DNA from 4 places in the Anaerostipes hadrus ATCC 29173 genome. Region 1 is predicted to be linked to each of the others. Evidence: riboswitches for the same ligand, from Rfam matches in the RefSeq annotation. Region 1 holds a riboswitch; each other region holds the start of a gene.

Region 1 (3,171 bases):
ACTATGGAATTTTTAACGAACTTTGCTATACTAAAGATATACATATAAACTAAAATTTTAGGAGAGAAAATTATGAACATTCATGTTGGAGACGAAATCGAATTAACAGAAGAAGTAGTTCCAGAAAACACTGCTGAGAAATGGGGAAGCGGAAGCCTTCCTGTTTATGCCACACCTGCCATGATCTCTTTGATCGAGCAGTCTGCAGTTAATCTACTAGCTGGAAAACTTGAAGAAGGACAGACTACTGTTGGAACAAATTTAAACATTGCGCATGTTTCCGCAACACCAGTTGGTGGAACGATCAAATGTCATTGTTCCTTAACAGAGATCGACCGCAAACGTCTGGTATTCCATATAGAAGTAACTGATAACAAAGGACGTGTTGGAATCGGTACTCACGAAAGATTCATCGTTGCCAGTGAACCTTTTATGGAAAAAGCAGCTAAAAAATTAGAAGATTAATTTTTAACTCTGTGTACGCAAAAGGTGCCGGAATTCTTATTCCGACACCTTTTTCTTATCTTCTTATCTGTTTGTTCCCTTTAAGATTGGAGAAATCTTCTTGTAGATAAAGAATGTGATCACAACACTGCACATTCCTTTGATAAATGTAAATGGCATATTAAACCAGATCAATGCATCCCATAATGTCTTTACATTCTTGTTGATCGCCTGATATGCTCCAAGAATTGCCTGCATTGGCATGAAGTTTGTGTATACTGGATATACAACAAAGTAGTTTGAAAATACACTGACTACTGACATCAGGACTGCTCCTGCTAATGCTCCGATCATTGCACTCTTCTGTGTTTTCTTTCTCTTATAAATAAGTCCTGCTGGTAATACAAAGCATACACCTAAGATAAAGTTAGATAGTTCTCCGACTCCACCTGTCTGTGTATGAAGAAGGTTGATCGCATTCTTGATAAAACATACTGCAATTCCAGATACCGGTCCCATCGCATATGCTGCCAGTAATGCTGGAAGTTCTGAAAAGTCAAACTTGATAAATGGTGGTATCAACATTGGAATTGGAAATTCCAAAAACATCAGCACAGTTGCTAATGCTCCTAACATACCTGTCACTGCGATCGTTCTGATATTGAACTTCGTTCTCTTCATTGTCATTGTGTCTCCTGCCATGATAATTCTCCCTTTCTGATTTAAAATCTTAGCTTTATAGGGTCTCCCTATAAATTAAAAAATCCTGTCCATTTATCTACATAAACGACAGGGCTTCTGACTTGATCACATATCTTCTATCTGCATAACATCTTAAGATATGTCATCCAACTACTTCTTTCATCCAGACTATACTGTTGGTTCAGGATTCTAACCTGATCGGCCAAACGCTCGCGGACTTGCCTCTCTTGGAGTATCACCGCCAGTCGAGAATTGATACTTTCGTATCTCACTCTGCCCTGAAGTTGGAGAATCAATCTTCTCTACTTCAATATTCAATTACCAGAAAATGAAAGTGTTTCCTGTTTATAAATTTTATTATAATAACTCCTGTCTATTTTGTAAAGTCCCATTTCACATTTCCTTATCTTTACACAAAGATTATTATTTGTTAAAATATACACAAGCAAATTTGCTTTATTGTATGAATTGTTAAGGAGAAAACAACTATGGGAATGCACAAAATCGCTAAAATGCCTTCTCCAGAGGAACTAAAAGAAGAGATGCCTCTGAGTGAAGAAGCAAAACAAATCAAAGCTGCAAGAGACAAAGAAATCCGTGATGTATTCACAGGCGCATCTGATAAATTCTTAGTTATCATCGGGCCATGTTCTGCAGATAATGAAACTGCTGTTATGGATTATCTCGGACGTTTGGCAAGAGTTCAGAAAGATCTTGCTGATAAGTTACTGATCATCCCTCGTATTTATACAAACAAACCTCGTACAACAGGTGACGGATACAAAGGTATGGTTCATCAGCCAGACCCTGAGAAAGCACCAGATATGGCTAGTGGACTTCGTTCTGTCCGCAAACTTCATATGGAAGCATTAGAAGAATTCCATATGCCTGCTGCAGACGAAATGCTTTATCCAGGAAACTGGCCATATATGGAAGATCTTTTATCTTATGTGGCCGTTGGAGCTCGTTCTGTAGAGAACCAGCAGCATCGTTTAACAGTTAGTGGATTTGATATTCCTGCCGGAATGAAGAACCCAACTGGTGGTGACTTAACTGTTATGATGAACTCTATCACAGCTGGACAGCACCAGCATGATTTCATTGCAAATGGATATGAAGTCAAGACAGATGGTAACCCTCTGACACATGCCATCTTACGTGGATCTGTCAACCGTCATGGAAACAATATTCCAAACTACCATTATGAAGATCTGACTCGTGTTGCTTATATGTACGAGAAATTCCAGTTAAAGAACCCTGCTGTTATCGTTGATGCAAACCACTCTAACTCTGGGAAACAATGGGATCAGCAGCCTCGTATCGTACAGGAAGTTCTTCACAGCAGAAGTTTCTTACCTGAGATCAAATCTCTTGTTAAGGGTATCATGATCGAAAGTTATATCGAAGATGGCAACCAGTCCATCGGTAACGGTGTATATGGACAGTCTATCACTGATCCTTGTCTTGGATGGGACAAATCTGCTGCTCTGCTTTACCGCATGGCAGATTATATATAGAAACGTATAAGATCCTAGATATATCACTTCCAAAGGTTCAGGATTCCTGACATGATCGACGGATTGATGAAACTTTCCAGGATGCATCCCAGTATTATAAATGTTATTTCAAACCAAATACTGAAACGAAATAAGAAGGAATGTCTCTGTTCATAGAGCATTTCTTCTTTTTTTTGGGCATAAAAGTTTCGCTTGATCAGCAGCAGCAAGGTGATCACATAACAGATAAAATGTGGAAATAAACTCATAAATACAAGAACCAGTCCTTTGATGCCCATTTGCACGATCTGCAAAGATAACATTGATCCAAAGAAAAATGCCATACAAAATGCAAAACTGTATAAAAAAATCCAAGGTTGCAAAAGATATGCCCCCAGATAAATAAATGCATATTGTTTTCCCCTTTTAAACAAAATATAAAAAAACAGACTGATACTTGCTTTATATAGATCCGTATTATTTAAAACCAGTGATCTTACGGTACCTCCATATGCGAGATAATCCTGGT
Region 2 (3,171 bases), 730 kb from region 1:
CTGGAAGTGAAGTAACCAATGTTTCTGTATTAACAAATAGAAACCAAGGAATCAAAGCACCAATTGCATCGGAAAGTTTTTATCCACAATATGCGATCGTAGATCCAACACTTACATGGAGCATGCCAGCAGATCTTACGGCAAGTGCAGGAATTGATGTGTTATCTCATGCAGTAGAAGGATACTGGAGCCGCTTGCACCAACCAATTTGTGACGTATTGGCTGTCTATGCAGCAAAACTAGTTCTTACAAATATAAGAACGGTATACAAAGATCCAAACAATCAGGCAGCAAGAGAGAAAATGGCAGCAGCATCTCTGATCGCAGGACTTGCATTTGGTCAGCCAAAAACAACTGCTTCCCACGCATGTTCTTTTCCATTGACAAATTTATACCATATTCCACACGGAGAGGCTTGTGGTTTGACATTAGATTTCTTTATCCGATTAAATGGAACCAAAGATTTTAGGACAAGAGAATTGACCAGTCAATTAGGATTTTATGATTATGAACAATTTGCAGATGCCGTACAGAGATTAAAAAGAGATCTTCATTTAAGAACAAATTTAACCGATCTTCATATCAATGAAGAAAAGAAAGAAGAATTGATACGATTAAGTCATCATGCCAATTTAAAAAATAATCCAGTGGAAGTTACAGATGAAGATTTGAGAAGACTTTATGATGGTTTATGTGACTGAAATATTGACAGAAATATGAAAAATAGGTATAATCGAGTAAAAACAGATAAAACATACAGGATTAATAGGAAATAAGGTGGGCATATGGAACATAAAATAAAAAGATCACAAGAACAACACCAATGGAAAGAAAAAATTGAAGAGTTATTAAAAAATATGAAATATGGCAATATAACGATCATTGTTCAGGATGGAAAGATCATTCAGATTGATAAGACAGAGAAACATAGAATATAGCAAATCGAAAATCAGTCTCAGAAAAGGATTGGAAAGCGATCATCAGTGGATTATGATTCTCAAAAAGGAGATGTAATTATATGGAAAACATAATTATCCTGTGAATTAAAAAAGACGATTTAAAACTATCAAGGTGCAAGCAATATTTTATCATTCTAACTGTCTCAGTCCATTGATATGATCCAAAGTTTCGTAGAATTCTTTTTGATATGGACAGTAGCTGCATAGCTTAAATCTTGACAACAAAAATCAAAATTATTATAATTAATATATAAATAGAATAAATCTTCAGGGCAGGGTGAAAATCCCTACCGGTGGTAAAGCCCACGAGCCGTAAGGTATGATTCGGTGAAATTCCGAAGCCGACAGTATAGTCTGGATGAAAGAAGAGAACAAAATATGGAAAAATGGAAATGTTTTTACGACTATGGTCAATTGCTCTAGAATATTTTTGTTCCAGAGCAATTGATTTATATAAATAAATTCAGATATTTTTTACTCTGCCTTGATCAATCATTTAGATCAAGGCATTTTTAATGGGGTGATAAGATAAAACTAATAAACAAATATGATCAAGAAAAATTTTAGAATTATGGCAGGAGGATATAAAATGGTGACATTTCATACAATTGAAGGTGCATTAGAAGATTTAAAAAGAGGAAAGATTATTTTGGTAACGGATGATGAAAATCGAGAAAATGAAGGAGACTTTATTTGTGCAGCACAATTTGCTACAACAGAAAATATAAATTTCATGGCAACGCATGGAAAAGGATTAATCTGTATGCCAATGTCGGAGGAGTATGTAGAAAAATTAAAACTTCCGCAAATGGTGGAAAATAATACAGATAATCACGAAACAGCATTTACTGTATCAATCGATCATATTACAACAACGACAGGAATTTCAGCAGTAGAGCGTTCAATTACAGCTATTGCATGTGTGGATGAAAATGCAAAACCAGAAGATTTTCGAAGACCGGGACATATGTTTCCATTAAAAGCAAAGAAAAATGGAGTTTTAGAAAGAAATGGACATACGGAGGCAACGGTAGATTTATGTAGATTAGCAGGTTTAAAAGCGTGTGGATTGTGCTGTGAGATTATGAGAGAAGATGGCACAATGATGAGAACAGAAGAATTAGCAAAATTAGCAGAGCATTTTCAAATGAAATTTATAACAATCAAGGATTTGCAAGATTACAGAAAACGCAAAGAGATATAAAAGAAATAGTCAGTTGACGATTGATCTCTCAGAGGATTTTATGTTGGTGGAAAGCTGTAGTGAGATTGCGAATGTGATAGATATTGTGGAAAGTCAGATGAATTAGGATAAAATGGGACAAATTTTGTCATAAGCTAGAAATGTATAAAATCAAGAAAGAAGGATTCCACATTAGAAAATGTATAAGGATCCTTCTTTTTATTTGGAGATAACGAGATGGCAATATCAAAATTAATGTATATGAAAGAAACAGCAGGAAATCCAGCGAGACACTTAAAAAGAGCAATCGAATACGTTATGAATCCAGAAGAGGATATTAATCGACGATTGTTTGGTTTCTATTATGTATAAATTTAAAAAAATTGATATAAAAAATGTAGGATTTATAAGGCCTGCAAAGTGTTTTTAATTTATTCAACAATTTCAATTCCATCAATATTCGGAACACACATCATAGAATAGTTTGTATGATAAATGACAAATCCAGGTTTTGCCTTTGGTGGCTTTCTTAGTTCTTTTCTCTGAACATAATCAATCTCAACCTTCGGTGCCTGACGCCCCTTGGAATAATAAGCTGCAAGGCGGCCAGCTTCTTCAAAGGTAGCATCTGGAAGAGTCTCCGCTTGTTCCTTTCGTACAATAACATGGGACCCAGCCATATTCTTTGCATGGAACCACCAGTCCCCGCCATTTGCAAACTTAAAACTTAATTCATCATTCTGATAGTTATTTTTTCCAACATACATATGGAAACCATCAGAAGAGACAAAATGTAATGGTTTGGATTTTGCCTGTTTCTTTCCCTTTTTCTTTCCGTGGCTCTTAATATAACCATAATCAGAAAGTTCATCTTTGATCAGCTGCAGGTCTTTCTCATCTTCGGATAAAGAAAGAGCAGTAGAGATCGAATCGAGATGATCAAGATCAGCTTTTGTCTCCACGACAAGCTCAGAAAGAGCTTCATAAGTACGTTTTAGCTTATTATATTTTGCAAAAAACTTTTTGGAA
Region 3 (3,171 bases), 200 kb from region 1:
ATCGTCTGGTATCTGTTCAAGCTCATTATGTTGATCATTCCCAGATGTGGGAGGTGTTGGCGGATTCTTCTTATTTTTATCTTTTAGAGGTTTTTTCCCATGTGCCTGTCGGTCTTCATTGATCTCTTTTTGTAATTCATCTTCATACCAGAGTGCCTGTTCATGAGCAACTCTTTTTCGCATTTTTTTACTGTTGGCACATGCTTTTACATGAGTTGCATCAACAAAGATCTCGTCCGTATTGATCAACTTATACTTCATACATTCTTCCAGAATCTTTGAAAATATCTGTTCAAAAAGATCCGTGTCTTTAAATCGGCGGGAATAGTTCTTTCCAAACGTTGAAAAATGCGGTACAGGATCCAGCATATCCAGACCAAGAAACCAACGGTAGGCAACATTTACTTCAATCTCTCGGATCGTCTGACGCATACTTTTGATTCCATAAAGATATTGAATAAATGGAATTTTAACGAGCATAACAGGATCCATACTTGGACGACCATTGTTTTGACAATATTTATCTTCTACAAGATCGTAAATAAAGTTCCAGTTGATTGCTTTATCAATCAATCTTAGCATATGATCCTGCGGAACCATGGAATCCATTGAGAACATCATCATCTGTTCTCGTTTCTTGTCTGCATTTTTCGTCATCATAAAAAACACCGCCTTTCTGATAATTTTATTATACCAGAAAAACAGTGCTCATAGTAAAAGTCCCGGCAAATACCGGGACTTTGTCTACAGTCTGAAACCACTTATTTCTAAGTGGTTTCTCAGGTTGAACAATATATTCAGCTGATGTGTCCATGGACTGTAGCTGTAATTATATACATGTAGTATCATTCCAACATATCAATGACAATTATTTAACCTATATCTTAACATTTCTTTTATATTTGCTTGCATTTTCGGTAATCTTGCAAATTTTTTATTGTTATAAATTTCATTTGATACTGTTGTGCCAATTTTGATAATTCCTCCGTTCTCATCATTGTTCCATCTTCTCTCATAATCTCACAACACAATCCACATTCTTTTAAACCTGCCAATCTACATAAATCTACCGTTGCCTCGGTATGTCCGTTTCTTTCTAATACTCCATTTTTCTTTGCTTTTAATGGAAACATATGTCCTGGTCTTCGGAAATCTTCTGGTTTTGCATCTTCCTTAACACATGCAAGAGCTGTAATCGAACGTTCTACCGCTGAAATTCCTGTCGTTGTTGTAATATGATCAATGGATACTGTAAATGCTGTTTCGTGATTGTCTGTATTATTTTCTACCATCTGTGGCAGTTTTAGTTTTTCTACATATTCCTCTGACATTGGCATACAGATCAGTCCTTTTCCATGTGTTGCCATGAAATTAATATTTTCTGTGGTTGCAAATTGTGCTGCACAAATAAAATCTCCCTCGTTTTCTCGATCCTCATCATCTGTTACCAAAATAATCTTCCCTCTTCTTAAATCTTCTAATGCTTCTTTAATTGTATGAAACGTTACCATCTTGTTTCCTCCTAACATTGTTCTAAAGTTTTTGTTGATGATTTCTTTTATTGATTATCCTATACCGCCTCCATTAAAAAATGCCCTGGACAAAACGTTCAAGGCATAATAAAAATATTTGAATTGTTTATATATAAATCAATTGCTCTGGAATAAAAATATCCCAGAGCAATTAATCATAGTTAAAGAAACTTTTTCATGTTTTTTTCTTCTTTCATCCAGACTATACTGTCGGCTTCGGAATTTCACCGAATCATGCCTTACGGCTCGTGGGCTTTACCACCGGTAGGGAATTACACCCTGCCCTGAAGTTTTTTATTTAATTGTATAGTAATTATAATATGTTTATATTTTAATGTCAAGTTTTTAACTAATTAATGCATATTTGTCTTAATGAGTAATTTTTTCCTTATTGCTTGTATCAAGATTTCCCGTTGGTTCATCTGCAAGTATAATCTTTCATGGTTTTAACATCGTTCTTGCAATTGCTATTCTTTGTTGTTCTCCACCACTTAATTCGCAAACCTTATGTCCCAGATATTCCAACTTTCTCTAAAGATTCTTCTAACTCTTTTTCTTTAAAATTCTTTGTTGAATTGCAAAACTAAATTCCAGTCCATTTAAGTCAAAGCCAGAAGTTAGTTTTGCAAACTATCCCCAGAAATTACTATTGCAAATAAAAAATTATGATATATTAATGATTCAGATTAAAAATTTCTTTTAATCTTTTTTCGATTATCTATCGTCTTCATTAAAAATGCCCTGAACAAAATGTTCAAGGCATAATAAAAATATTTGAGTTGTTTATATATAAAAAGACAAAATATGCATATTAAACAAATTTTATCTTTATTATATTGATTTTTTTTGCAACTGCTCTTTATAATCTATGTTGCACTTCTCTCGGTAACACTTCGTGATTTAATGAGTTTACCGACTAAATCTACCGTTGGTCCTAATCAAAAAAGCTTTTTATCCAATCTCTAGTAATCTTAACATTCATATGTGTCCCTACTTTGCTTAACAGATAGTAAATGAATAATCTATATCTTCTTCTGCACTGATACAATATTCATCTTCTACATTGCTGCCCCAACTGTCAATGCCTCCAACACCTCGAACTGCTCCATAAATACAAAGAATCGTTCTTCTTGCTGGTGGCAATTCTTCATGATGCAATGCATTTTCAATTTCAGATGCTGTATAAGGTAAGCATGAAAAAGCAAATGGCTCATCTTTTTTCTCAATACGAAGTGTTTGAGATGAATAATCTGTCCTGCTATTATCGAGACTCGTATGTCTTACAATATCTACCCATTCTGTATCCATTCTCATACCACATTCCTGTGGAACAAGATATGGTGTTAGGCTCAAATCAGAAACTTCATAGACTCCTTCTATTGCTCCTGCTTTTCTATCTGGATAAGTTTCTCCTGATAATCCTTTATATAAATATTTATCTGCCAACGTTGGCATAACAAACCTCATACCAAAGACTGGGAATTCAGGTAATCCTTTAACACCATTATAATGCACATTCACCTGAATTTTTCCTGTAATATCTACCGTATATGTTACAACAACCGTTGTAGAAGGAGTATTGATTGTTTCATAAGTATATTGAACCCTGATCTCATCAGCTGAAACATCTCCTTCATAA
Region 4 (3,171 bases), 1.2 Mb from region 1:
GAGATCCAAAAGTATCCCCAGTCAGGCACTCAGAATGCACACGGCATAAAACTGGTTCTCCGTCTGCGATATCTCCTTTGACCAGTGCTACATGATGTTCCCCACTTCTCTGGTCTACATACCCATGTGCCTCAAATGTTCCATATTTTGTTGGAAGCTGTGCGATTACTTCGCATACTACATCGCTCATCTTGTCTTTTTCCTCCTCGTTTTTTATTAAAATCCAGCATTTCTTAACATTTCCATTGTTAAGGTGCTGTTTGTATGTTTGTCGTTTGTTTCCTGCTGATCAAAATGCAGCAGTTTATCTATATATTTCCCAACCATGTCATTCTCCAGATTGATCTTATCTCCTGGTTTTTTATATCCAAAATTGGTATTTTTTATGGTATGTGGGATCATGGATACGGAAATGGTATCATCGCTTAACTTAGCGATCGTCAAGCTGATTCCATCGAGTGCGATCGATCCTTTTTCAATACAGTATTTCATGATATTTTCTGGGGCTTTGATCGTAAACCATACAGCATTATCATCTTGTTTTATACTAACAAGTTCCCCTGTATCGTCCACATGGCCTGCTACCATATGACCTCCGAACCTTCCATTGGCTGCCATCGCTCGCTCTAAGTTGACAACAGATCCCTTTTTTAAACTTCCAAGACTGCTTCGGTTGAATGTCTCATTCATCACGTCTGCCTGAAATGTATTGCCTCTAATGTGAGTCGCTGTCAGGCAGACACCATTAACTGCTACGCTGTCTCCCAATTTAAGATCTTCAAAAATAACATTTGCTTTGATCGTAAGGACTGCTGCTTTGCTTCCTCGCTTCAGGGATATGACTGTTCCTAATTCTTCTACGATTCCGGTAAACATGATCTCACCTTCCCTTCCAGTAATATGTCATTTCCAAGTGGTGTTGCCTTTAATTCATCAAATACCAAAGCTTCTTGGATCCTTTCGATTCCTTTGCCTTCTACAGGTGTTTTGGCCTTTTCTCCTCCAAATAATTTTGGAGCAATATAGGCATAAACTTTGTGAACACAGTCGTTTTTGATCAAGGATTCATTCAAGATTCCACCACCCTCAACTAAAACACTGTCAATTTCCATATTTCTTAACTGTTTTAAAACTTCTTTGACATTGACCTTTCCGTCTTGTTCTGACGTTTTTAAGATCTTGCATCCTTTTTGTTCTAATTTTGCAATTTTTTCTTGATCTTCACTTATGGTAGCAATGATCGTTGGAATTTCTCTGGCTGTTTTTACGATATTTGATCCTTCCGAAATCCTTAAGTTTGAATCACATATCACACGGATTGGATCATTTCCATGTTCAATTCTTGCATTTAACATGGGATCATCTGCTAAAACCGTACCGATCCCTGCCATGATTGCTGCATACTGGTGTCGTAATGTATGTGCATGTCTTCTGGCTTCTTCTCCTGTGATCCATTTGGATTCACCGGTTGCTGTTGCGATCTTTCCATCCAATGTCATTGCGTATTTTAACGCTGTATATGGAATATCATTTTGAATATAGTGAAAAAATATATCGTTTAACTGTCTGCACTCTTCTTCAAGGATTCCTGTTTCTGTTTCTATGCCATGATCATTCAGGATTTTGATCCCGCCTCCTGCCACTTTCGGATTAGGGTCTAAGTTCCCGACATATACTTTCTTAATCCCCGCTTCGATCAATGCTTCCGTACATGGTGGTGTTTTTCCATAATGGCAACATGGCTCCAATGTTACATAAATCTCAGCTCCCTCAGGATCTTCTATACAGTTTTTTAAGGCATTTCTCTCTGCATGTAATCCGCCGATCTTCTCATGATATCCTTCCCCAATAACCCTTTGATCTTTTACGATCACTGCTCCGACTAAAGGATTTGGATTGGTATATCCACAGCCTTTCTTGGCAAGTTCGATCGCACGCCGCATATATTCTTCTTTCAAATATTTTTCTCCCTTCCCTTCAGGTTCTTTGATTTTGGGAGGTTGGATTTTGATTGGTATTGAAATCGGAAATATAAAAAGGAGCTCCTGATCTTTGTTCTAATTCTTCAGGAACTCCTTTTTGATATCTTGATATTTCTTTTTGAAATAAAAAATCCTGGAATTATAAAAATCCCAGGACATGATGATCAATATCACTTCTTAAATCTTCTTCCATCCAGACTGTACTGTCGGCCTTGGAATCTCACCAAGTCATGCCATATAAGGCTCGCGGGCTATAACCGCCGGTAGGGACTTGCACCCTGCCCTGAAGACGTTATGTAATTTATTTATAGAATAGCACTCGCTAACTGTTGTGTCAAGTGAATTTTCTATCACTTCAGCATAGCGTTTTTTACATTCTCTTTCGCATAAATACTACAAGTAAAGCAAAAATCACGACTGCAGCTGCTCCGATCGCAATCCCTGTTGTGTGTTTTTTCTTTGTTTCTTTCTGCTCTTTTTTCTTTTTTTCTTCTTTTTGTTGTTTCTGTTCTTTTGTTTCTGTTGTCACTTTGGTCGTTGTTGTTTCTGTTGTTCCTTGTGTTGTTGATTCTTTTGCAGATGTTGTACTGTTGTTTGTCTGTTCTGTAGATGAATTTTCTTGTTTTGTTGTACTATTTTTAGATTGTTTATCTTTTTTTGTTTCTGTCTTCACAGTTGGATTTTTCTTTTCTTCTATGTCATTTTTCTGGTTCTTTCCCATATATGCATCTGCTTCTGGAACATCAATCTTTCCATCCATATAATCCTGATATGCCTGTTCTGCCCCTGCTCTTGTTGGTGGATAACCATGCGAAGACAGCCATGATTTCGCCTGCTGCTTTTCTTCATCTGTATATGCATAAGTCGCCACCGGACGGCTTGTGATCATTACTGCTCCCAGAATCAGCATTAAAACTAATAATAACCTTTTCATTTGATACTCCCTCTTTCATTTTGAAACTGTTTGATTAATCTTGTATATTATAGCATAATTTAGTAAGAGTTCTATAGATTATTCGTTTTTATACAATCCTGATTTGAAGTGGTAGTGTTGGTCATGTATGAGTCAGAAAAAAGATAAGAAGAACTATTTATAAGGATCCAAGGTGACACTCCGCATTTTTGAAAGCGTTTTTTACAAATCGCCGATCCGCGCCTGTTCCTTTGATAACTCCCTGGCTGCGAGCCA

Evidence for each region. A riboswitch is a leader RNA that binds a small molecule or an ion and turns the genes downstream of it on or off. The one in region 1 is predicted to bind FMN.
Region 2: linked by a shared signal. The riboswitch ahead of ribB (3,4-dihydroxy-2-butanone-4-phosphate synthase) and the one ahead of QUE18_RS11090 (ECF transporter S component) in region 1 are both predicted to bind FMN.
Region 3: linked by a shared signal. The riboswitch ahead of ribB (3,4-dihydroxy-2-butanone-4-phosphate synthase) and the one ahead of QUE18_RS11090 (ECF transporter S component) in region 1 are both predicted to bind FMN.
Region 4: linked by a shared signal. The riboswitch ahead of ribD (bifunctional diaminohydroxyphosphoribosylaminopyrimidine deaminase/5-amino-6-(5-phosphoribosylamino)uracil reductase RibD) and the one ahead of QUE18_RS11090 (ECF transporter S component) in region 1 are both predicted to bind FMN.

Annotation. Positions count from the first base shown of each region.
Region 1 covers NZ_AP028031.1:2,321,679-2,324,849, forward strand. The annotation lists gene QUE18_RS11085 (thioesterase family protein) at 73-465, shown strand; gene QUE18_RS11090 (ECF transporter S component) at 529-1,146, opposite strand; FMN riboswitch at 1,294-1,436, opposite strand; gene QUE18_RS11095 (3-deoxy-7-phosphoheptulonate synthase) at 1,635-2,663, shown strand; gene QUE18_RS11100 (hypothetical protein) at 2,687-3,171, opposite strand, start outside.
Region 2 covers NZ_AP028031.1:1,590,049-1,593,219, reverse strand. The annotation lists gene QUE18_RS07790 (iron-containing alcohol dehydrogenase family protein) at 1-701, shown strand, start outside; gene QUE18_RS07785 (YezD family protein) at 786-938, shown strand; FMN riboswitch at 1,219-1,333, shown strand; partial or broken gene ribB (3,4-dihydroxy-2-butanone-4-phosphate synthase) at 1,549-2,157, shown strand; gene QUE18_RS07775 (hypothetical protein) at 2,380-2,514, shown strand; gene QUE18_RS07770 (Rqc2 family fibronectin-binding protein) at 2,574-3,171, opposite strand, start outside.
Region 3 covers NZ_AP028031.1:2,123,474-2,126,644, forward strand. The annotation lists gene QUE18_RS10190 (IS1182-like element ISClsp3 family transposase) at 1-660, opposite strand, end outside; partial or broken gene ribB (3,4-dihydroxy-2-butanone-4-phosphate synthase) at 912-1,511, opposite strand; FMN riboswitch at 1,714-1,828, opposite strand; gene QUE18_RS10205 (beta-galactosidase small subunit) at 2,532-3,171, opposite strand, start outside.
Region 4 covers NZ_AP028031.1:690,744-693,914, reverse strand. The annotation lists partial or broken gene ribA (GTP cyclohydrolase II) at 1-196, opposite strand, end outside; gene ribE (riboflavin synthase) at 217-876, opposite strand; gene ribD (bifunctional diaminohydroxyphosphoribosylaminopyrimidine deaminase/5-amino-6-(5-phosphoribosylamino)uracil reductase RibD) at 858-1,943, opposite strand; FMN riboswitch at 2,160-2,277, opposite strand; gene QUE18_RS03260 (hypothetical protein) at 2,353-2,916, opposite strand.